DNA from 2 places in the Galbibacter sp. genome. Region 1 is predicted to be linked to the other one. Evidence: riboswitches for the same ligand, from Rfam matches in the RefSeq annotation. Region 1 holds a riboswitch; the other holds the start of a gene.

Region 1 (12,638 bases):
AGCCAAGTAAACCCATTGTACGACCTTATGGTTAGTGGTGGAATGCAAGGTTCTCCCATTATCGCGCGAGTCGCAATTAAAGATACCGCAAAATTCGACCAATATGTGAATATGCCGGAGATTCGCCAGTTATTGCCTGCGAATCTTCAATATGCAGTATTCGCATGGGGAGTGGCTCCTAAAGATTCACAAGTTCTAGAGTTATATGCTCTTAAAGGAAATCGTGAAAATCAGCCAAACATGAGTGGTGATGTCATTACTGATGCTCAGCAAACTTATGATATGGCTGGAAGACCTGCGGTTTCAATGCAAATGAATAACCGTGGAGCTAAAATCTGGGAAGAATTAACAGGAAAAGCTTTTAGAGAAGGTGGTAATATAGCCATTGTTCTTGATAATGTAGTCTACTCAGCACCTGGAGTTTCTTCAGGTCCTATTGGTGGTGGGAACTCTGAAATCTCAGGTGATTTCAGCCTTAACGAAGCAAATGACTTAGCGAATGTATTAAGGGCAGGTAAATTACCGGCCTCAGCGGATATTATTCAATCTGCCGTTGTTGGTCCTTCTTTAGGACAGGAAGCGATCGACAGCGGGATGTTCTCGTTCTTGGTTGCTATGATCTTAGTTCTTATTTGGATGATTACCTACTATGGAAGAGCAGGATTATTTGCCGATGTAGCCCTAGTTCTGAATATTGTATTAATATTCGGTATACTTGCAGGACTTGGTGCAGTATTAACCCTTCCCGGTATTGCGGGTATCGTACTTACCATTGGTATGTCGGTTGATGCGAACGTAATTATATTTGAACGTATTAAAGAAGAACTCCGTGCTGGAAAAGGGCAGGCTCAGGCCATTGCAGATGGTTTTGGAAATGCCTTATCATCAATTCTTGATGCGAATATAACTACAGGTTTAACAGCCATTGTATTGTTGATGTTTGGTTCAGGGCCTGTTCAAGGGTTTGCAACTACATTGATCATAGGTATTTTAACTTCATTATTTACTGCAATATTCGTTACGCGATTAATGATCGAACGTAACTACTCAAAAAGTAAAAAGAATTTCACATTTACTACATTTATTACAGAGAAGCTACCTAAAAATTTGAATATTAATTTCTTAGGAAAACGTAAGATCGCATATATAGTATCTAGTATTTTATTACTAGTTAGTATTGCAAGCTTGGCAACCAAAGGTCTTGAAGGAGGTGTTGATTTTGTGGGTGGTCGTTCGTATCAAGTACGATTTGTAGATCCAGTGAATCCAACACAAATTGGAGAAGAGTTAAGTGATGCCTTAGGTAGCACAGAGGTTAAAACTTTTGGTGATGCTAACCAGGTAAAAATCACTACCAAATATAAAGTTGATGTAGAAGGGTCTGAGGTAGATGATGAAATTCAAGAGATATTATATAATAACTTGGCTAAATATCTGCCGGAAGGTTTTACATACAGTGATTTCACTATCGGTGCAAATTCTTCACAAATCGGTATTTTGTCTGCTGTAAAAGTAGGGCCTACCATTGCTGATGATATTAAAAAAGATGCAGTTTGGGCAGTACTTGGATCTTTATTAGTTATATTCTTATATATCCTACTTAGATTCCGTAAATGGCAGTTCTCATTAGGTGCCGTTGCCGCACTTGTCCATGATGTCGTTATTGTACTTGGAATCTTCTCGCTGACATCACATTTGATGCCGTTTAGTATGGAAGTAGATCAGTCCTTTATCGCGGCTATTCTGACTGTTGTTGGTTATTCCATTAACGATACCGTGATTATATTTGATAGGATTCGTGAAGAAACTCAGAAGCGAGGCTGGAGAGGATCTGCTATTGTAAATAGTGCTCTCAACAGTACCATAAATAGATCTTTGAATACGTCGCTAACTACCTTAGTGGTGCTTATGGCAATCTTTATATTTGGAGGAGAATCTCTTCGTGGATTTATGTTTGCAATGATTGTGGGTATTACCGTTGGTACTTATTCTTCATTAATGATTGCTACTCCAATTATGTTCGATAGCACTAAAGATAAGGGTGAGGATAAAACTGTTGATGCATAATACAACAATTAATGGATGTGGTTGTTTTCAAATCGCATTTACATTCAAAACATAATAGAATATTATAAAAAAGGAACTGTCGATGAGGCAGTTCCTTTTTTTTTATAAGCACGATCGTTCATGTTTTAAGTATGCATACTACTTTTTTAATGCCGTTGGAATAGGTTTAGAACTAACTTTTCCTAACAAATCTTTGTGTTGACTGCCTATTATTTATACCCTAGAATGCTCGTTCAGATAAATATATTACGTAGTTTTACCTCAATAATAAGTTCTTTACATAGGAATCAGTCTAGTAAGGTTTGGGTTAAACCAACTAAGAGGGAATTGTGTGAAAATCACAAGCTGTCGCGCAACTGTAAGTAACCAAAAGAGTTTTTACAATATCACCCACTGTCCATGGATGGGAAGGGCGTAAAAATGTTACAAGTCAGGAGACCTACCACTACTAAAATGATAATGCTTTCGCGATTTGAAGCTGTGTCAAGTATTGATGGTAAACGCCTTAATCTAAAGGTGTGTTTTACTATTGGTATATGTTTTAAATCAGTCAGCATCTATGTTTTGAATCAAGATATGTTTAACTGATTTAATTCACACAAATGATTACACACAATCTAGGGTATCCGCGTATTGGTACCAAGAGAGCATTGAAGTTTGCTTTGGAGGATTATTGGTCTGGGAAAATTTCCGCCGACAACTTGCTTCAACAGGCCAAAGAACTCCGAAAAGAGCATTGGTTAGTGCAACAACAAAATGGGATTCAGCTCATTCCCACCAACGACTTTTCTTTATATGACCAAGTTTTGGACCTTAGTTTCACACTTGGTGCTATTCCGGAGCGATATACTGAAAAGTATAGTTTAAAAAATCGAGATCTGGATCTTTACTTCGCTATGGCGAGGGGCGTCCAACAGCAGGAGGTTGATATTATCGCTATGGAAATGACTAAGTGGTTCGATACTAACTATCATTATATCGTACCTGAATTTCATAAAGCACAATGCTTTGAGTTACATTCAGATAAAATACTATCTGAACTTAAGGAGGCTTTAGACTTAGGAATTACCCCGAAGCCGGTACTTATCGGTCCAATCTCATATTTGCTTCTAGGTAAAGAAAAACAATCTGACTTTGATCGATTGGATCTGCTTGAACAACTTCTACCAGTATACATTGAACTGTTGCAAAAAATTAAAGAGGCTGGTGCAGAGTGGGTTCAAATTGATGAACCATTTTTGGTCATGGATGTTGCAGAAGACTTAAAGAATCTTTATTTAGAGGTATTCGGTAAAATTGCCAAGGAGATTCCTGATTTAAAGCTAATCTTAGCGACTTATTTTGGAGATCTGGGCGTTAGTGCTTCATGGGTTGCCAAACTGCCTGTAGACACTTTGCACATTGATTTGGTTCGTGGTAGAGACGGCTTCGATCAAGTATTAGGATCCTTGGGTAAGAAAATCAATCTTTCACTAGGGATTGTTGATGGACGAAACGTCTGGAAGAATGATTATGAGGATTCTCTACAACTTATAGTAAAAGCAATTGATGTTCTTGGAGTTTCCAGAGTGAAATTGGCACCTTCCTGTTCTCTGTTGCACGTGCCTTTCGACTTAGACCATGAAAATCAAACGACAAGTCTACCGAGTGAAGTTAAAAGCTGGTTGGCCTTTGCCAAACAAAAAATAAAGGAAGTGGTACAACTTTGCGAACTAGCAGCAGCTCAGTCTGAAGACTTAAGTGTTTTGCATCAGAATAAAGCGGTAATGGAGTGTAAAAAGCATTCTAAGTTAATCCATAAACAAGATGTGAAATTAGCGGTTGACAGTATTTCTGCAACCGATGATGTTCGTACTAGCGAATTTGAAAGGCGGCAACAGCTGCAAAAGCAGCATCTGAAACTTCCATTATTTCCAACCACTACAATTGGTTCATTTCCACAGACCTCTGAAATTCGTTCCTTACGTTCTAAGTTTAAAAAGGCAAGTATAAGCCAGCAAGAGTATGATTTAAAAATTAGTCAGGTAATTAAGCAGGCCATTCTCTGGCAAGAACAAATAGGTTTGGACGTCCTAGTTCATGGCGAATTTGAGCGTAATGATATGGTGGAGTATTTCGGTGAACAATTGGCAGGATTTGCTTTTACCAAATTCGGATGGGTTCAAAGTTACGGTTCCAGAGCGGTTAAGCCTCCCATAATCTATGGCGATGTACAGCGACCACATCCAATGACTGTGAAATGGACAGCTTATGCTCAAAGTCTTACAGGGCTTCCAGTAAAGGGTATGTTGACTGGCCCTGTTACTATTTTACAGTGGTCTTTTGTGCGTAATGATCAATCCCGTGAAACAACCACTAACCAAATCGCATTGGCTATTAGTGAGGAAGTGCAGGATTTAGAAAAAGCCGGAATTAAAATTATTCAAATTGATGAGCCTGCCATTCGTGAAGGCTTACCGCTTCGAAAAGGTGATTGGGAGTCGTATTTAGACTGGGCGATAAAAGCCTTTAGAATAAGTGCTTCCAAAGTGAGTGATAGCACACAGATACACACCCATATGTGTTATTCAGAATTTAACGATATCATTAAGCACATTGCAGCCATGGATGCTGATGTTATAACCATAGAAACTTCTCGCTCTCAAATGGAGTTACTAGAGGCCTTTGTTGATTTTAAATATCCAAACGAAATTGGCCCCGGCGTTTATGATATACATTCCCCCAGGGTACCAACACAACTAGAAATGACAAGTCTGCTTGAGACCGCGGCTAGTTTAATACCTCATGATAATTTATGGGTTAATCCTGATTGTGGTTTGAAAACCAGAGGTTGGGAGGAAACAAAAAGTGCCTTAATAAAAATGGTGAATTCAGCGAAGGCGCTTCGTGAGAATTATCAAATTACTGTTGTTAATTAATGCCATGAGTTGAAGCATAAAAAAAGGAGCTGTGTTTTAAATACAGCTCCTTATATAGATAAACTAAATGTTTTATAGCCACTAGATTGTAGGCTTATTCTGTTGTAAATTCAATGCGGTCCCCATCCTGAAGCTTCCATAGCTCAATCATTCCAGCGTTAAGTTCCAGTACATATTTAGCAGGGCCCTTTGAAAGTAGGGATTCCTCTGACATTGGTGTTGCGTTTTCAATACTGCTAATAATAACGTTGTCGCTGTTAATAAATAAGAGGTCTAGTGGAATAGTGGTGTTTTTCATAAAGAAAGAACGCGGTTGCTCGTCATCAAAAACGAAAAGCATCCCTTGAGTTTTTTCCATAGTTGTTCTGTACATCAAGCCAGTTTCTCTCTCATAGGCATTGTCGGCTATTTCAATGTCGATTTTACCTACTTTAAGTGAATCCCCTTTAAGGATTTTCAATTCACCTTCCTTTTTAAAACTAATTTCCGTAGGCTTGATATCTTTTTTAGTTTGTGTTTGACAACTGATTAAAGCCATACAAAAAAGAAGTATGAGTACTAAAGTTTTGACTATAAAGTTGATCATTTCGCTACTGTTGAAGGTGTTGTTTTTGATGCTCTAAACATAAAGTAGATTCCAACAAGAATAAAAGGAATACTAAGCCACTGTCCTGTGGAGAGCAATCCGAGCTCACTTTCAAATCCACCTTGTGATTTTTTATAAAATTCTGCAATAAATCGAACCGTCCATAAAAGCACTAAAAAGAGTCCGAAGAGATAACCAGACTTAGTGCTCTTGTCTGTTTTCCAATAGAAATACCAAAGGATTATAAAAACGAGTAAATAACCTGCAGCTTCGTACAGCTGTGCAGGGTGCCTTGGGAAGGATTCACCTAACTGGGTGAAGACCACTCCGTAATCTGAATTGGTAGGTTTACCAATGATTTCAGAATTGAAAAAGTTTCCGAATCTGACAAATACCCCTCCTATAGCCACAGGGATCACTATGCGATCCAATATCCAAAGAATGGGCTTGTGAAGTACCTTTTTACTGTAATAATACATGGCAATGATGATAGCTATAGCTGCACCATGACTAGCTAGTCCTCTAAATCCTGTAAATTCAAACTCTGGTGAAAATTTAACCGGGAGAATAATGCTCAATGGGTCTGTGATAAACACGCTAGGTTCATAGAAAAGAAAATGACCTAATCGCGCCCCGATTAAGGTTGCCAATACGGTATAAATAAATAAAGAATCAAGGGCTTCTTCAGATTGATTTTCTTTTTTGTAAATCTTTTTCATGATAAACCACCCTAATGAAAAAGCGATCACAAACATCAAACTGTAGTACCGAAGTTGAAAGAACCCTAAGTCAAGTAATACCTGATCTGGATTCCATGTAAAACTCAATAAATGCATTTGTTTTATTTTAATACCTGGTAAATATAATCATAAAGTTTATAGTGACCTTACTGAGGATAAATAAACTTATGACTGTTGTTTAAGTACTAAAATCTTAAGGATACAAAGGTTCGAGTGCTGCTCGGTTATACTGCGATGTTTCAGCAATTCAATTCAACAAGTTTTTAGGTGTTTAATCGTTTGCTTTCAGATAATTAGTATAGGAATAGTAGCTTTAATTTTAAACCTCGACTTCATGCTGTTCAATTCGTTCGATTTTCTATTTTTCTTTCCGATTGCAGTGCTGGTTTTTTACCTTTTAAAACACCGTTATCGCTGGATGTGGTTGTTGTTCTGCAGCTATTTCTTCTATATGTATCTTGAGCCCATGATACTGCTGTTATTATGGACATCAACGATTGTCGATTATTACTGCGGTCTAAAAATGGATCAACATGATGAAATTAAAATTCGAAGGCGGTATTTATACTTAAGTATAGTCACCAATCTCGGCTTGTTATTCTTTTTTAAATACTTTGTCTTTTTTACTGTAAATGCCGCGGAAATCCTTGAATTTTTTGGAATTCAACTTGTAGATTCGGTAGGAGCACAGCATTCTGATTATGTAAAGATCTTGCTGCCGATCGGAATAAGTTTTTATACTTTTCAAACCTTGAGTTACAGCATTGATGTGTATAAGAGAGAGATTCCTGCGGAGCGACACTTGGGAAAGTACGCCCTCTTTGTTTCCTTTTTCCCTCAACTTGTTGCAGGACCGATAGAAAGGACCAAAAGGTTATTACCACAATTCAGTAAGGTCGTACATTTTAATGCTGCGCGTATCAAAAAGGGCATCATGATGATGGCCTGGGGATTCTTTTTAAAACTTGTGGTAGCAGATCGATTAGGCGTATATGTGGATGATGTGTTTTATAAGGCTTCAGATTACAGGGGTCTTCCGCTTGTTTTAGGGAGCTACTTTTTTGCGTTTCAGATCTATTATGATTTTTCTGCATATTGTGCTATAGCCATAGGAGCAGCTAAGGTGTTGGGTTATGATTTAATGCAGAATTTCAACCGCCCGCTTTTCTTTAGCTCCTTTAGAGATTTATGGAGAAGGTGGCATATTTCCCTTATGGAATGGTTTCGGGATTATCTATATATCCCACTGCTAAAAAATCTTAAGTTTTCTAAAGTCTCCGCTGTATTAGTCGTTTTTTTCTTCAATGGATTATGGCACGGCGCAAGTTGGACTTTTATAGTTTGGGGAGTGTTGTGTGGGGTATTGCTCATTGCGGAGACTGTAACAATAGATTTGAGGCGAAGTTTGTTACGCTCCGTGGGCTTAAACCATAATATGAAGGTTATTAAATTTCTTAATTGGCTGACGATATTTAGTCTATTGGTTATTACATTGGTGTTTTTTAGATCTAAAAGTATTGGTCAGGCTGGAATTTATTTGAACAATATGTTCTCATTTTCTTCGAGTGAAGTAGATGTTTACCATGACAAATTTGAACTGGGTTTGTCGCTTTTCCTTGTCGTTGTGGTCCAAACAATTCATTTTTACAAAGGGAATGATCGTATCTATGAACTTATCTGGAATAGGCCGAGATGGCTACGCTGGATATTTTATCTGCTATTTATTTTAGTGATGGTGCTCTTTAGTGTTAATCGCCAAAATAACTTTATTTATTTTCAATTTTAAGAACTTTAGTATGAAAGGGATACTGTGGAAAATATCGGTCTTGACTCTTGCACTTATAGGATGTTATTATTTTTTTATGGGGCAGTTAACCCAGGGTTTCGTCAATGAAAATTATTCAAAATTCACGCATCAATCACCTAGCCTGATTATTGGGTTGTCACGGGCTCATAACGGTATTGACCCAAGTGTGTTAGACAGTGTCCTGGATGGAACCCCTTATGAAGGCGGCTTTCTAAATTTTGCTTTTGAAAAATCGCAATCTCCGTATGGAAAGATATATTTTGAGGCTATAAAGAAGAAAATTCCAAAGCAAACCACCAAGGGCGTTTATATCCTTACGGTATCACCAGGTTCTTTTTCAGCGCCTGTGCGCATTACCTCAGTAGAGCAGATTATTGCGTTTGATCAAAATTCACTGTTAGGAAAGATTGGACAGCTCAATAAAAACCCAAATTATGAATACATCCGAAAGGGCTATGGAGGGTCCTTGTACAAGGGTTTTTTACCCAATAATCCACAAATTACTACCGTATTCCACGATAATGGTTGGGAGGAATTTAAGCTCTTTAAGGGAAGCTATCACATCACAGAAGAAGACATTGCCAATTGGACATCTCAAACCATCGGGGGTTACAGACTAATTATGAAGGAGCACCCAGAGAAGGCTTCCACATACCGAATGGGAAGCTTTCAGCAAATCATATCGTTTTTAAAACAACACGGTCAGGTCTTTGTAGTGCGCATGCCAATTGATCCTTTGGTTTTGGGTCTGGAAAACAAATTGTGGAAAGAATTTAACACAGAGATGACTCTAATCAGCGCAAAAAAGGACGTTCCTTATTTTGATTTCTCCGATGCAACTCAGTACAAAACCTACGATGGATCACATCTGAGCTCTATTTACGCCAAGGAGTTTAGTGAACGATTGGCTTTGGAGATACAGCGCTATTATCGGACACCATCCTTTTGATTTCGGTGTTTAAAGGCTTCACTATGGTGCGTACAGTATTGTTGCTGTAATATTTCAGAATCAACCGGTAGTTTAAGTAGTTTTCAGGTATGGTAATCGTGATTTTAGACTTATTACCAATGGATTTCATAACCAATGGATTATCATAAACGTCACATTTTAAAAGGAACCATTCGACTCTTCCGTTTTCTTTGTTTGGAACCTCGAAGCTCCATGGACTTTTTGAAGTTTTAAATACGGCGGTATAGTGATAAGGAAAATGGACCTTTAATCGTGCTGCAGGTTGCAAAATTGTAAGATCAAGATCTTCCGGGGTGTATTTTTGTTGGTTTAAAAATGATTGTACTTGTTTGAGTTCGGGCTTAATTGCACCATTATAGTCGATTAATCCATTTAAATCCATACTGTTGCTCTCGTGTCTATCCTGCCAATTTGCAATATAAATACTTTTGTGTTTCTGGTATAACGAACTGATCTGCTGGAGGGCCTCCGGTGGGACGGCACCTAATTGAAAGGCAATCTTATGCTTGTTGGCATAATGGATGAATTCAGATAAATAACAACTGTCCTTCGCGTTTCGAATATTAATAGCTAGGGCATCTATAGGAGGTGATTTTGATAGCAGCAATGCCGTGTGTTTAATGGTGTGCTGATTTAAATCCAATGAAACAACAATAGGCCGGGACGCATCTGCTGCCTTAATTTTTATCATTAAATCTCGTACCCAATCACTGTATTGTTGCTGTTTATCCTGAATTTTTTCTATTTTATAGTGTTGGGTGTAATAACTGAGAATGTCATGAGAGAAATGCCAAGAGGTGATCGAAGACTGATCCTTCAACCGATGTACTGTATTTAGAACATCTAGCTGTAATTGTTCTATTTCAGCAGTGTTTCTAAAGTCAACAATAGGAGCCAGCCAAAAGCCGTAGTCGATACTTAAGTCGTATTGCTTTGCAGTTTTAAAAACGTTGTGGTCGTAAATGCTACTGCCAAAATATTTAATGTGATTAAACCCTGTGGATTTTATCCGGCTAAAGTCTTTTCGTAATGTTTTATTATCGAGAGTGTAATAATTTTTATACCAATTAATCCCCTTGTTGTAGATAATCCCTTTGATATTTTTAGCGATTTCTTGATCCAGTGTGCTGTGTTGGGTAAGGGCGATACTTGTACTATCCATAGCAACGCAATTTTCGTCCTGTATCTCAGTAGTCCAGATCGTTCTGCGCAGTCTATCATAATCCTTTATTTGCCAATTTAAAATAGAGGTGTTGAGTTGTCGAGGAACATTTTTGTCGATCGCACTATTGAAGAACACCAAGTGTTTAATCTCGGGATATTTTTCTGATATACTTTCTATGGCTTGGCTTAACCATTCGGTTTGATTGGTAGTCTCTGCTAGGCTTCCAAACTCTGCTAAGATGACTGGTTTGTTGATCTTCTGCGCTTTAAGTGCTTTTTGATATGGAATATAGAGCTGATCAAAGTCAGCTTGTGCACCATAGTTTAGGGTAGTAAGCCCTACAAAATCCACGTAAGAATCCCCCGGGTAATACGAGGCCACCGCCTGAGATTTCCATGGATTCCACACCCACCGTACATTGGTGACACCGACCTCCTTAAATATTTTCCAAACATGGACCCAGGCTTTTTTAAATTCTTCAGCACTGTTGCTGCCCGTTTTGGACCATGGATAAAAAGGATTGTCAAATTCGTGTGCAAATCTCAGATATACTTTATTGTTGTATGACTTAATAGCAAAGGCGGTTTGTTTGATGTAGGTATCGAAATCCCCACGTATAATGTGTTTAAAAACGTATTTGTTTTCTCGATAGTCCTTCAGGGTGTGGCTAAAACTAAAATCACTACTCCAGGGTTCCCAGCTAATGATGGGGGTATGGGTTTTCTGTTCCAATGCTCTTTTTAAGTTATTGAAATGATAGGTGTCTCCCCATGGTATGTAGTAAGCACTGATATCAAAAGCTATATTTAATTTTCTCTCAATTTTGCTTATTTCGTTTCCATTGCTCAATCCGTTGTTATACAGGGGGCTATAGATGCCTAAATAGTACTGAGAAAGATGTGCGGGCTTTGCATGAGTGCTAACACCATCCCATTTCTTGTATTGTTGGTTGTTGATGGAAAATATGGAGAAGGCCGTTATTAGAATCACTAAAGGCAAGCCGGTACGGCGGACAAGACTATATATTGTATGGCGAAATCTCCACAGTCTGATCTTTACATTGAGGTTCGTTTGGTAAGCTTTCTTTGAAAAGTTGTTTTTAATGGCGTTGATCTGTTGGGATTTATGGAATCCAAGGTAAACGGTAAAGAACATAAAGAACGCATTTAAAAGTGCAAAACCCGCCATAAAGAGGCTGAAAGGGGTAAGGTTCTTCTGTAACCCATATACAATGGAAGCCAAGGATATAACTCCCATGATGACATTTGGAGCCAATATTTTCCAGCTGGTTTTATCTTCACCTGTTTTTGGAGTAGGAAGGTAGGGGATCTTCTTTCCAAAAACGGTGTATAGGCATCCCAAACAAAATATCCACCATGTACTGATTTGCAATAAACCTCCCATTGCGTGAAAACCCCGTTCTTTTTCTTCCATCACCCAGCGTTGGACGTAATTTCTAATGATAATAATCGTGGCTATCAGAGGAAATAAACCTAACCCAAACTGCAGCACATTTCCTTTCCATGGGGTAATTGAAAACGATAACGCAATGATGGGAATTAAAAAATTGATCAAATAAAAAAATCCAATAATGTAATGTAATGGGATTAGTCCATAATGGATGCGTTGCCTCCAATTAAAGTGTTTGAATAATTTCGGATACACATGGACGAGAAGATCTGTCGTACCCCTGGCCCATTTGAGTTGTTGTTTGTAGTATGCCGTTAGCGAGGAAGGTACAAGCCCTCTAGCTAGAATTTTCGGAACATAAACGGATTTCCACCCATTAGCATGTAGTCGCATGGCCGTATGCATGTCTTCGGCCAGGCCGGCAGCATGACCTTGAATACTATCAATAGCTTCTCGTCTAAAGGTACAATTGGCACCAATCGCATTTACGGTGCCATAGCTATTCATACACATCATGATCGGGCCGTAAAACTGAAAGGTTTGTTGGGCGGAACCTTTTGCGACATAGGATTCATGGATGTTATTATAGGCCTGCACTATCTGGACAAAACCAATTTCTTTATCCTCAAAATAGGGAAGTACATGATCCAAGAATGCAGGGGATGGCACGTGATCAGGATCGAGTATGACGCAGATTTCCCCCTTGGCAATTTTGCGCAAAGCGTTGTTGATATTTCCAGCTTTTGCATCTATACGGTTTGTTCTGCTCACATGATGGATATCGTTCTTTAAACAGAATTCAATCAAATGAGAATCGTTAGCCTCATCACATAAAATAGTAGTATGCGGATAGTTAATACTTTTAATGGCCATTAAGGTGTTTTCAATCATCTCGTAGGGCTCTCCAGGGAAATAGGTTGTCAGTACATCTACCGTATAATGCTTTGTGATAGGTTTGACTTTAGGTACCGATAT
Region 2 (12,638 bases), on a different contig from region 1:
TTCATAATTGAGGTCCGTTACCAGCATAATCAATTCCTTCACATGAAACTCATCAGCACCTTCCTTAACATAGAATTTGACATTGGCATCACCATCGCGTACACGCATCAATTCTTCAAAGTTAGACTTACTCAAGTGTTTGGTCACCCAATTGTTTAAATCATTGGTTATATCTTGTTTCTCGGTGGTTATCACCTTGAAACTTGTAATGTTATTGACCAGATCGTATACGGCCTGTGCATCCGGGTCATCCGAACTGACACTGATTTTGCTTAGCATTTGAAACATTTTTGGTTGTAGGGCTACATAAGTAACTTCTGAATTTTCAGCATACTTATCAAAAATGCTTTGTGCCTGTGTCAAAATTGGTGACAATGCGACCATAATAATTACTAAATACTTTTTCATACCTTTTGAGATTACTTCTTATTATTTTTAATTATCCAAAATAAATCGGTTAGTGTTTTTTTCAAATTCCTCCAGATAACTAGCTCCCTCTACTCCTTTTTTAAAATTATTCGTAAATAAAGAGATGGCCATCTGTGCAGATTGAATTTCTTCCTCTGTAAAGCCCTGCGCATAAAGCTTATCATAAGGGGAAGAAGGTTCTTCACTGCCAAAATAAATACCAAAAGCAAGTACGGCAACAGCGGCGACGCTAGCCCAAGCTAAATAAAAGCGATTCTTTCTAGGTTTTGTTGGGAGTTCGCGTGTACTTCGTTCTTCTTTGGCTATGGAAAAATAATTAAACATCGCACTGTAATGCTGCAAGTGTGATGCTACATCACCCTGGGTGAAATAGTCCCTTAACTCCATTTCTTCAGCAACAGTGGTTGTAGCTTCCAAATATCTTTCCAATAATTTTTCTATCCTACTTACTGATTCCATAACTGTGTGTTTTTGTCAATTCCTCTCGCACTGCCTTTCGCGCCCTTGATAAGGTAACACGAACCGCGGTAGCTTTCATTCCTAACATTTCTTCTATTTCATTAAATTCATATTGCTCTACATCCCTTAATTGCAACACCATACGTTGCTGCTCAGGGAGCTCATTCATAATTTTACTCATCCAATGCAAACTATCGCGAGCCTCTATACTGCTCTGTAGTGAAACACTCTCATCCGTGTAATTGGAGTGAACGAGTTTTAAATTTCCAGCCTGTTTAGACTTTAACCGATCCAAACAATAATTCTTGGTCATCGTCACGGCAAAAGCTTCTACATTGTTGTACTGTTCCATCTGTTTTTTATTATTCCACAACTTCATCAGTACTTCCTGTGTTGCATCCTCAGCTTCCTCTCTGGAAACTAACAATCGTTTAGCAAGGCGGAACAACTTATCCCTAAATGGCATTACTGTATGTAAAAACTCCGTTTGCTGCATTTTATTGGTTGCTTAATACTTGTTTTATCGGGTTCTAAAATGTAGACGACTATGAGTAACTTTTGTTACAATTTATTTTTTTAATTCGCCAAATGTAAGTAATCTTACATATATAACTATAAAATTACTAAGGCCTCGAATCAATAAATATTGATTTCCAGCGTTTTACCTCAAATAACCAAAATATGAAAAACAAATTAAAAAACTCTTGGATACTCCTTCTTTTACTTGCACTAAGCATTAGCTGTAGTAAAGACGATGATGATATCGACGACCCTGTTACTGGAAAAGTAGAGCTCAACAGTGAAATTAATGACTTTATTTGGAAAGGGATGAATTATTGGTATTACTATCAGAGCCAAGTCGATGACCTCGCAGATACCAAGGATGACAATCAAGATAACTATTACACTTATTTAAATGAGTATTCAAATCCTCAAGAACTCTTCAACGATTTGGTGTATACTCAAGAGGATGACTTCTCATGGTATATAGAAGATGTAGAAGCACAAGCCAATGCCTTTAGAGGTATTTCTGAGTCGTATGGTATAAATCTGGGATTTGCGGTCTATGCAGATCAGAGCCAGACCGATGTTTTTGTTTATGTCGGCTATGTCTCTAAGAATTCTCCTGCAAGTGAAGCCGGTATTGAGCGTGGAGATCTGATTTACAGCGTTAACGGAACAACCCTCAATGCAGATAATTTTTCCATAATTAATAAATTGTATACAGAAAGCTCCATCTCCTTAGGTTTTGCTGAGATTGTAGATAATGCTATCATATACGATGAAAATGATATCTCTCTAACACCGGTGGTTATCAATGAAAATCCAGTATACTACCACGACATTATTGAGACCGGTGGTGCTAAAATAGGCTATTTGGTCTACAACAGCTTTGTACATACCTATCACCAAGAACTCAATGATGTGTTTGCAGAGTTTAAAAGTCAAAACATTAACGAGTTGGTATTGGATCTACGTTATAATGGTGGAGGCTCTGTAGTAACTTCCGCATTTTTAGCCAGTATGATCGATGGAAATGTTACAAATAATAAGACATTCGCCAACCTGGTATACAATCAAAAAAGAGATGCGGATGAAGGTGCAATATATCCCTTTTTTGATCAGGGTTGGTTATACGATAAATCTACTGGAGATTATACTGCAGATTTTGACATAAACAGACTTACAACACTTAACCGTGTATATGTCATCGTTACAGAATATACAGCTTCTGCGAGCGAGATGATTATCAACGGACTTCGCCCCTATATGGATGTTTTTGTTGTAGGAGGTACTACCGTTGGGAAAAATGAAGGTTCCATCACTGTTTATGATTCTAAAGAGGACTTCACTAGTTCAGAAAACAGAAATCCAAATCACAATGTCGGAATGCAACCTATAGTATTTCAGATAACTAATAGTAATAATGAGAGTGATTACGATGATGGCTTTACACCTGACCTTGAGATAGACGAGTCCATGTTTGCTGCTTCGATTAAACCCTTTGGAGATCCAGAGGAGCAACTTCTTAAAAAAGCAATCGACAATATTACAGGCGTAAGTGCAAAACAAAGCTTGTTCAGCACAACCAGCCTTCAAAAGCTTGGTAAGGTCAAGGGACCGAAGTTTAGTACGGAGATGTATATGCTTCCTTCAGACCTCGATCGTCTAAAATAGGAAAACAATTAATCCCACATAAGGATATAAAAAATCGAGTAGGCCTTAAATTTCTTAAAGGCACTACTCGATTGTTTTTTGGGTATTGTAGTAGGGACTAACCCAATTGAACTTTAAATTATAAAGTCAATCGAAATCCCAAACGTACGTTTCGACCTCTAGTGGTGTATCCCACGAGTTCCTGATAATCTTCATTAGTAATGTTATCCAGGTTTAAAAACATGCTAAATTGATCAGAGAACTGATGGTTCGCACTGAAGTTAAGTAGTGAAAAAGCATCGAGTTCCACATTTTCAAAAGTATCAAAATCAGTATCCGATCGCGCTCCGGTATATTGGTAACTAAGTCCGAGCCCGGTTGTTGAAAATAACTGATAGTTTACACCTGCATTTGCCTTATGTTTTGGTATTCTCAAGACCACCTTATCCCTGTTTTCAGTAAAGGTGTAATTTGCAGTGATCAGCAATTTAGCTATAGGCTCATAGGAAGCCTCTAGCTCCAGGCCATGTACAGTAAAGCGATCCTCAACATTGACATACATCCACTGCCCAGTCTCAATTGCTATCATATAATCAATAAAATTCTCTTCTTCGCGATTAAAGTACAGTGCGCTCCATCTAAACTGCTCGCTTTGAAATTCCACTCCACCTTCAAGAGTATGATTTTCTTCAGGTTTTAAATCTGGATTTGCTCCAAAGGCACCAAACAACTGTGGAAGGGTCGGCGCTATATATGAACTACTGTATGATCCAAGGAATTTTAAATAACTCGAATCAAGTTTAAGAGTATAAGAAGGATTGAAATTATAGGTAAAATGGCTACCGTACTCACTGTGATTATTCCATCTCCCGCCGAGGTTAAGATTCAGACCAAAGTCAGATACCCACACCACATTGGCATAAGGATCTGTAGTAGTAAAATCGGTATCAGCACCCAAGGTGGCTTGTCGTTTTATATAGTTCAACCCGATAATAGTATAAAACTTATCATTAAAGCTGTACTTATTATAGGCATCTACTACAGTGCTTTTAGCAGCGTAGGCATTTGGATATTCTGAGTAAATATCACGATGAATCTCATTAAAGGAGGCATTGATATTGAATTGACCATTGTTATAACGATACTCCGGTGATATGGTCACTCTATACTGCTCACTTTGGGAGTAGTTATCATTATCCCCCATAGGTGAGGCGGCATCAAAATCGGCTTTAAACTTATCATAATACCCTAGTATATTTACAGAAAGACGGTCTGAGAACTGATAACCAAAATTGACATTGGTGTTTATTCTGTTAAACGGATCCTTCTCCTCTCCGATTACAGCAGACAAACCATCGGTATATTGATGACCAAAGCCAACCAAATAGCTAAACTTATCCAACCGTCCATTGACATTCAGGTTGTTTCTAAAATCAGTAATCGAATAGTCGCTTTCATCAGAAGATTGATTACTCCCAATGCTACTTTGGAAGCTAGCCGAAATTCTTTCAGACCCTGCCTTTTTTGTTTTGATATTAATTACTGCAGTGGCAGCACTATTTCCGTACAAAGTACTCGCAGCACCTTTTAGGATTTCTACGGATTCAATACTCGCCGGATCGACGAGTTTTAAATCAAAATCACCGGCAACCTGTGAAGGGTCACTTACAGGAATACCATCAATTAAAAACAGTACTTGTCGATTGTTTCCGCCTCTAATGAGGTAGGATAGGTTTTGTCCGGCATTACTGCGACTCCCATTGATTTCGATACCACTTTTGGTATTGATAAGCTCCGCTAGGCTGCGTCCTTGATTTCTTTGCAGTTCCTCTGCAGTGATTGTTATAATGGTTTTACCAGAGTTTTCACGTTTTAATTCAAATCTGGAATCACTCACTACAACCGCTTCCAATTGGTTAACTTGTGTGTTTTCTAACCCACTGCTTTGCTGTGAGTAGCCCAGGGTGCAAATCAGACCCAGTGCACAAAAAGAAAGAATTCTTTTGTTCATTTTTTTAGTTCGTAAAAAGGGAAAAAAGTATGGAAATACCATACGCCAACTTTTATCCCGAAAGTTTGACAATATTTTTTGAATTTAGGCAGGTCTCCTGGCTTGCTTTTGTTTTGGTCAACCTTCCCATTCAAATACATGACTATTCGAACAGTGGTAATATAAAAGATACCAAAACACAAAAATTGCAGTAACACTTATAGCTACATAAAGCTTACAGTTGCGGGAACAGCTACGGATTTACACCGTATTCCCTTTTCATCCTTTTTGAATGTTCAAAAAAGGAACCATAAATTCGAGGCAAAAATAAACATTTTAAACAAGAGAAGCCATACAAGACAAATTAATCTTAATTTTACCCCTCGAAGCCGTGATAGAAAATATACAAATGTGCGTGTCATGATGAAATACCTTTACCTTTTACTTATTACACTACTTATCGGTTGTAATGAATCCTATCAAAAAACTAAAAATTCAGCTACAAAGGCTCCTTTAGCTTTGCAGGGTTATGAAGATGCCCTAACCCCAATACAATACGCACAGGGATTTGAAATAAAGACCCAGGGTTACATCACCTATGTACAAGTAAAATCTCCTTGGCCCAATGCCAAAGCCCCCTTTACCTACGCCCTGATCAGTAAGCAACATAAGAAAGAATTAAAAGACAGTCTGGACTACCTTCGATCTACCTTTGACGCTCTTATTTTCACCCCGGTTGACAAGGTGATAGCCACCTCAACTACCCAGATTCCCGCCTTTGAGCTCTTGGAGGTTTCAGATCATCTCATTGGGTTTCCAGGGACGGATTATATTTCATCACCTGCCATTAGAGCGCGGATTGAAAGTGGACAAATAAAAGAATTGGGCACCAATGAATCCTTAAACGAAGAAGTCATTATCACCTCAGGGGCCGATCTCTTCATAGGTTTTGGAGTTTCTAGTCAGAGTAAGAGCTATACTACCATATCAAAGGCAGGGCTTCCAGTGGTTTATAATGGTGACTGGGTGGAAGAAACACCGCTAGGAAAAGCAGAATGGATTAAGTTTATGGGTGCATTCTTCGAAAAACAACAAGAGGCCGATCACATATTTAACACCGTGGTAGATGAATATCATAAAGCAAAAAAATTAGCATTAAAGGCAACATCCCAACCCACTGTAATTAGCGGCTCGATGTTTAAAGACATTTGGTACGCTCCAGCTGGAGATAGCTGGCTTGCCCAATTCTTTAGTGACGCCAATGCAAATTATCTTTGGAAAGACACCGATGGTACAGGCAGTCTTTCTCTTAATTTCGAGACTGTGTTAATGAAGGCCAGAGCAACCGATTATTGGATTGGCTCAGGACAATTCACCAATTATAGTCAGTTAAAACAAACAAATCCACATTACGAGCAATTTGAATTCTTTAAGCAAAAGAACATCTTTACCTATGCATTGAGCATTGGAGATAAGGGTGGAATGCTGTATTATGAACTAGCACCTACACGTCCAGACATGGTTTTAAAAGATATAATTCATATTTTACACCCCGATTTATTGCCCGATTACACCACAGTATTCTTTAAACCTTTGCAACCTTGAATACCTCAAAATCATATTACCCTTCACTATTCATAGTAGGCTTACTCCTTATCGTAAGTTTTTTTCTGAATTTAAGCCTGGGCTCAGTAAGTGTTCCTCCTAAAGAGGTGTTCTACGCTTTATTGGACCAGCCTGTAGCCAATGAATCTTGGAGGTATATCATTGTCAACTATCGGCTTCCGAAGTCGCTAACTGCAATTCTGGTAGGTAGTGGCTTATCCCTTAGTGGACTTTTAATGCAAACACTTTTTAGAAACCCGCTTGCAGGTCCTTTTGTATTGGGTATAAGTTCAGGGGCGAGCTTGGGTGTTGCTTTATTGATAATGGGTACATCCATTTTTGGCGGAGCTATCGGAATAGGACTTGGTTATTCTGCAGGTACTATTATCGCTGCGACTATAGGTAGTTTTTTAGTCTTATTAGCCATTATGATTGTGGCAAGTGCTGTTAAAGATACCATGACGCTATTAATTATTGGATTAATGTTTGGTAGCATTACCAGTTCAGTGGTGAGTGTATTATCTTATTTTACAGAAAAAGAACAGCTTCAACAATATATATTTTGGTCCTTCGGAAGTTTGGGAAATCTAAGCTGGAATCAATTGCTGTTATTGACCATATTGATTGTACTCGGAATACTGATTGCCGTTAGCTGTATCAAGCCACTCAATGCATTTTTACTTGGAGAGCATTATGCCTCGAGCATGGGAATTGACGTCAAAAAATCCAGGTATTTAATTATTATTGCCACTAGTTTATTGGCAGGAAGTATAACAGCCTTTGCAGGCCCGATAGCCTTTATCGGCCTAGCCGTACCACACCTTAGCAGACAGCTATTTCCGACGCAGAATCACAAAACAATGATCCCGGCGACCATAGGTTTTGGAGCTATGATCATGTTGTTATGTGATACGGTAGCACAGCTACCCGGAAGCACATTAACCCTACCCATTAATGCCATTACATCCTTAGTTGGTGCTCCTGTGATTATTTGGTTATTGGTTAGAAAACGCAAAATGATATTTTAAATTACAGCCTATCAAAACGAAAACAACACATAGCGTCATTAAGTCCGTAGATTTACAAATCGGATATCACCATAAATCTGTAGTCAACACCGTGGCGCAACACATTAATTTTGATGTGCACTCCGGTGAATTGGTAGCCGTTGTAGGAACAAATGGTATTGGAAAGTCAACACTGCTGAGAACACTTTCTGATTTACAACCAAAGCTGTCGGGTGAAATCTTACTTAACAGTACCCCATTGTCGAGGTACAAAGCTAACCAGCTTGCCAGACAACTAAGTATTGTACTTACTGAAGGAATCCCAACTAAAAACCTCAGCGTATTGGAGGTGATTGCCTTAGGCAGACAACCTTATACAAACTGGATCGGTAATTTAAGCGACTCAGACATAGAACTCGTAAAAACGGTGTTGAAGGATACCGGGCTTAATGATCTTCAAGATAAAAAATGTTACCAACTCAGTGATGGACAGTTTCAAAGGGTTATGATTGCAAGAGCTCTTGCCCAGGACACCTCCCTAATTCTATTGGATGAACCCACAACGCATTTGGATATTTATCACAAAGCCTATGTGTTGAAATTATTAAAAAACATTGCCAAAACAACCGCCAAATCAATAGTGTTTTCCACTCATGAAATTGCCTTGGCCCTACAACTATGTGATAAAATATTAATTCTTCAAAAAGAAAAATCAAGTTTTGGCACTCCCAAGCAGCTCATACAACAGGGAAGTTTCTCCGATTTATTTGAAAGTGATCTTATCAGTTTTGATCCCCAAAGTGCAAGTTTCAAAATCAATTAACTTCCTGCGAATCAAAGTCCAGATCTACCAGTACAGGAAAGTGATCTGAAGGATATTTACAGTTTTGTGAATCACTTAAAATTCCACTCTTAAGCACCTTAAACCCATTTTCAGAAATAAATACATAATCGATTTTTTCGGTCACCGGTTTCTCAAAGTGAAAGCCATTAAAGGTTCCTTTAGGTCCAAATGCATTATCTCCGGCTACCGTATGAGTATCTAGCATCTGATCAGTGATTATTTGAATTCCCTTTTCATTGTCCGTTAAATTAAAATCCCCAGTGAGTACCACTGCCCTATTTTCTTTATTGACTTCTTTTATTTTTTGAAGTATCAACTTCGAACTCTCCAATCGTGCAACATCTCCTCTATGGTCGAAATGGGTGTTGAACACCCAAAAACTATGATCTGAGTCTTTATCCTTAAACAAGGCATAAGTACAGATTCTATTCAAAGCAGCATCCCATCCTTTGGAAGGTTTGTCCGGAGTAGGTGAAAGCCAAAAGGTTCCCTGTTTTACAACCATTAATTCATCCGTATTGTAAAAAATAGCAGAGTATTCTCCTTCAGTATTTCCTTTATCTCGACCTATACCAACGTAATCATAAGGTTTCAGAACTGACTTTATATCCTCGAGCTGATGGTGTAAGCCTTCTTGGGTTCCAATGACATCTACATCGTAATAATTCAGTTGCGAAATTAGAAATGCTTTGCGATTTTCCCAGTTGTTGGCTGTATCCGAAGGGTTGTCATATTTGATATTATATGACATGACTTTAAGATCCTGTGCGCTGACTACCCCGCAGATTAGTGTCGCTAAAATAAAATTTAAAATTCTCATGTGAAGTCGTTTCGTTATCGTAAAATTTATCGCTTCTCAAATATACCAATCCTTATTTTAGATTCCGTGAAATCTGCTGGTTTTATTGACTACTTATCCCCCATATTCTTTTTTGGCATCTTCCGTCATTTCTTTAATTCAACCATGAACTACTTCCTGGGTTAGTACCTTCCCATTCTCTCCTAATCTCTTTATTTTAATAGCCTTATCATCAGGGTCTAGATCAATCTTTGTAGCAGTTAAAGTAAACTTATCTCGCACTATCTGCAATATTAGTCCGGGTAAACCGCTATAACGTGAAGCCCAAAACTAATTGGGATTTCAGGTGTAAACCATGCTATTGCATCCCTGTTATAATAAAATCCCTGTCGACTAAATAATCGTTCTACAGCGGTCGTCTTATAACACAAATACCTCCCGATCTTTTTAGTCTCTTGTGTTATTTCCCATTCTAAAGGTTTATTGGCAACATCTCCAAAAGTAAGACTAGAGTAGATCAAAGAATGCGTTGCATTATTCGTATAATAAGGGCTAGTGTCAGAATTACTTCCGATATTATATCCTTTTTCATCCAAAGAAGGGATTAAATAATAGTAGGATTCTTCATTATTAAAGTTCAATTCAAAATCTTCTGGAGTAGCATTTCGGTATTCTTGTATCACAAGTTGCTTGATATGCATTGGAACTTCTTTTTTTGACTCTACAGCTTTGGTAAAACTTTCGATGTATTTCTCATTCATAACACCGGTGTTTTCATGGAAAAAATATTTAACGGTCAACAAGCTTTTAGTACTTATTAATAAGAAAATCCGTAGCGATTTCGTTGTAACTAAATCAACTATTTCAATAGTATTTGCTCTGACACATAGACCCTAATCTTAATAATTGATCGATATCAATATTAGAAAAACATCTCAAACAACCAACTTTTGAACTACAATATGATAAATAAAGTCAATATGGAGAACAGAATTAATCAATTTATCACCTATGGGTCCACGACTATAGTAATTCGACAATCCATCAAAAGGGATATGTTTTGGATCTTTAAAGGAAAATTGAACAACTAATACAATAGAGAATTTGACCTTATAAAACAATTATAACCGGAAATATTCATTATTCTAGCGGAGTTCCTCTTAGACGTTCAAAATTTTTATAAGCTTGATCCACTTTTTTCTTTGGTGCTTTTTCAAATTCCTTTTCCGTTACCTTATACACCTTTTGAAGAGAATCTAACGTCTTGTGCATTGCCTTAATAACACTTTGGTATTTTGGATCATCAATAGCATTGTGCAGCTCCTTAGGATCTTCCTTTAAATCATAAAATTCCCAAGTATCGATATCATCATAGAAGTGCATCAATTTATAACGCTTGGTCTTTACACCATAATGTTTTTTAACCATGTGAAATGCTGGATAATCATAATAATGATAGTAAATAGCATCCCTAAAATCATTCTCCGAAATCTTTCCTTCGAGTAAGGGTTTTAAGGATTTACCTTGCATTCCACGGGTCAAGGAATCACCTGCCTCAGCATAATCTAAAAAAGTTTGAGCAAAGTCTAAGTTCTGGGTTAAAGCACTTACTTCAGTTCCCGCTTTTATTTTGTTTGGATACTGAATCATAAAAGGCGTCCTAAAGGATTCTTCATACATAAAACGCTTGTCGAAAAACCCTTTTTCCCCGAGGTAGAATCCTTGATCAGAGGTATAAACTACAATGGTATTTTCCATTAAACCATTCTCCTGAAGAAAATCAAGTACCTCTCCTACACCATCATCAACGGCTTTTACGGTAGCTAGATATTCTTGGAGGTACCGCTGTAATTTCCATTCCGCCAACTCCTTTCCCTTTAGATCAGCTTTCCAAAAGGCATTATTCTTTGGAAGATAGGCTTTATTCCAAGTAGCTCTTTGCTCCTCACTCATGCGATCAAAGTCATTAGTCCACGGATTGTTGGATAACTCCGTACTTCCATAACCCTTACTTAATTTCAGGTCATGACCCTCATACATATCTTTATAGATTGTTTGAAGTTGTTGCTGTGCAGCTATTTGATTTTCATGGGTATCGAAATACGTATCAGGAACCGGAAATGTTATCGAATCAAATGCATTTAGATGCCGCAGCGCAGGCATAAAGTTGCGATGCGGTGCTTTGTGGTGTAACATCATAAAGAATGGCTTCTTTTGGTCCCTACTGTTTTCTAACCATTGCAGAGCTTCCTTAGTAATTATGTCGGTTGCATAACCCGGAACGCGTATGGTGTCACCCATCCTAATAAAGTCAGGGTTGTAGTAGTGCCCTTGATCTTCTATGATATTCCAATAATCAAAGCCTTGAGGATACCCGTACAAATGCCACTTGCCGATCAAGGCCGTTTGATAACCTATGCTTTTTAACTTTTTTGGCAAGGTAGGCTGATTACCATTAAAACGTTCTCCGTTTTGACGAAAACCATTAAGGTGACTGTGCTTTCCTGTTAGAATCACAGCTCGACTCGGCCCGCAAATTGAGTTGGTATTATACATGTGGGTAAACAAAGCGCCATTCTCAGCAATTCGATCGATGTTTGGAGTGGGTGCCAACTGACTCAGTTCACTACCATAAGCACTTATGGCCTGATATGCATGGTCGTCAGACATGATAAATAAAATGTTTGGTCGGCTAGGCCGAGTCTCTTCAGAGGTAGTTCCTGACTCTTTCTCTTTTGTATTTGTTTGACATGAACCTGCAAAAATCAATAGCCCTGCAATTAAAAAGAAGGCAACTGTTCTTATCGTCTTAAAGTATTTCATATTCAAGTGTTTACTGTTCTATTCGTTTGTATAAACTGCCCCTCTATAACTACATCGCGGATAAAGGTGGCAATAACATCGTAAAAATTAATTTGAGATTCTATCGTAGAATAAAGGATTTCATTAACAAAGCGTTAGAATCTTCGCCTACAAATACCTCAAAGACTCCTGGCTCCGCAATAAATTCCAATCGATTGTTGTAAAACTTTAAATCATCTGGCTGTAAGGTGATGCTAACCGTTTTCTCTTCTCCCTTTTTAAGAAACACTTTTTTAAAAGCCTTTAAGGTACGCTTGGGTGGGGTAATACTTCGAACAACATCCCTTAAGTAAAGTTGTACCACCGTGGCACCATCGTAATCTCCTGAATTTTTAACTTGAACAGAAACCTCAAGGGGTTCATTCGCAGAGATTTCATCCTTGCTCAATCGTAGAGCTGAGTATTCAAAAGTGGTATAACTGAGTCCATAACCAAAAGGCAGTAGTGGTGTATTGGGCAGATCCAAATAATTGGATCTAAACTTTT

The links. Region 1 has a riboswitch for cobalamin ahead of metE (5-methyltetrahydropteroyltriglutamate--homocysteine S-methyltransferase). Riboswitches for the same ligand answer to the same signal wherever they lie in the genome.
Region 2: another riboswitch for cobalamin. It lies ahead of ACN0TV_RS04835 (TonB-dependent receptor plug domain-containing protein); the one in region 1 lies ahead of metE (5-methyltetrahydropteroyltriglutamate--homocysteine S-methyltransferase).

Annotation. Positions count from the first base shown of each region.
Region 1 covers NZ_JBLWZP010000004.1:304,818-317,455, forward strand. Annotated here, with positions in the region: gene secDF (protein translocase subunit SecDF) at 1-2,067, shown strand, start outside; cobalamin riboswitch at 2,349-2,529, shown strand; gene metE (5-methyltetrahydropteroyltriglutamate--homocysteine S-methyltransferase) at 2,670-4,985, shown strand; gene ACN0TV_RS08545 (DUF192 domain-containing protein) at 5,080-5,523, opposite strand; gene lgt (prolipoprotein diacylglyceryl transferase) at 5,568-6,407, opposite strand; gene ACN0TV_RS08555 (MBOAT family O-acyltransferase) at 6,646-8,097, shown strand; gene ACN0TV_RS08560 (hypothetical protein) at 8,108-9,067, shown strand; gene ACN0TV_RS08565 (glycosyltransferase) at 9,012-12,638, opposite strand, start outside.
Region 2 covers NZ_JBLWZP010000002.1:422,104-434,741, forward strand. Annotated here, with positions in the region: gene ACN0TV_RS04815 (DUF4252 domain-containing protein) at 1-408, opposite strand, end outside; gene ACN0TV_RS04820 (hypothetical protein) at 436-888, opposite strand; gene ACN0TV_RS04825 (RNA polymerase sigma factor) at 872-1,384, opposite strand; gene ACN0TV_RS04830 (S41 family peptidase) at 1,570-3,066, shown strand; gene ACN0TV_RS04835 (TonB-dependent receptor plug domain-containing protein) at 3,185-5,056, opposite strand; cobalamin riboswitch at 5,126-5,363, opposite strand; gene ACN0TV_RS04840 (ABC transporter substrate-binding protein) at 5,456-6,640, shown strand; gene ACN0TV_RS04845 (FecCD family ABC transporter permease) at 6,637-7,668, shown strand; gene ACN0TV_RS04850 (ABC transporter ATP-binding protein) at 7,679-8,470, shown strand; gene ACN0TV_RS04855 (endonuclease/exonuclease/phosphatase family protein) at 8,463-9,311, opposite strand; gene ACN0TV_RS04860 (GLPGLI family protein) at 9,584-10,051, opposite strand; gene ACN0TV_RS04865 (sulfatase) at 10,431-12,113, opposite strand; gene bglX (beta-glucosidase BglX) at 12,214-12,638, opposite strand, start outside.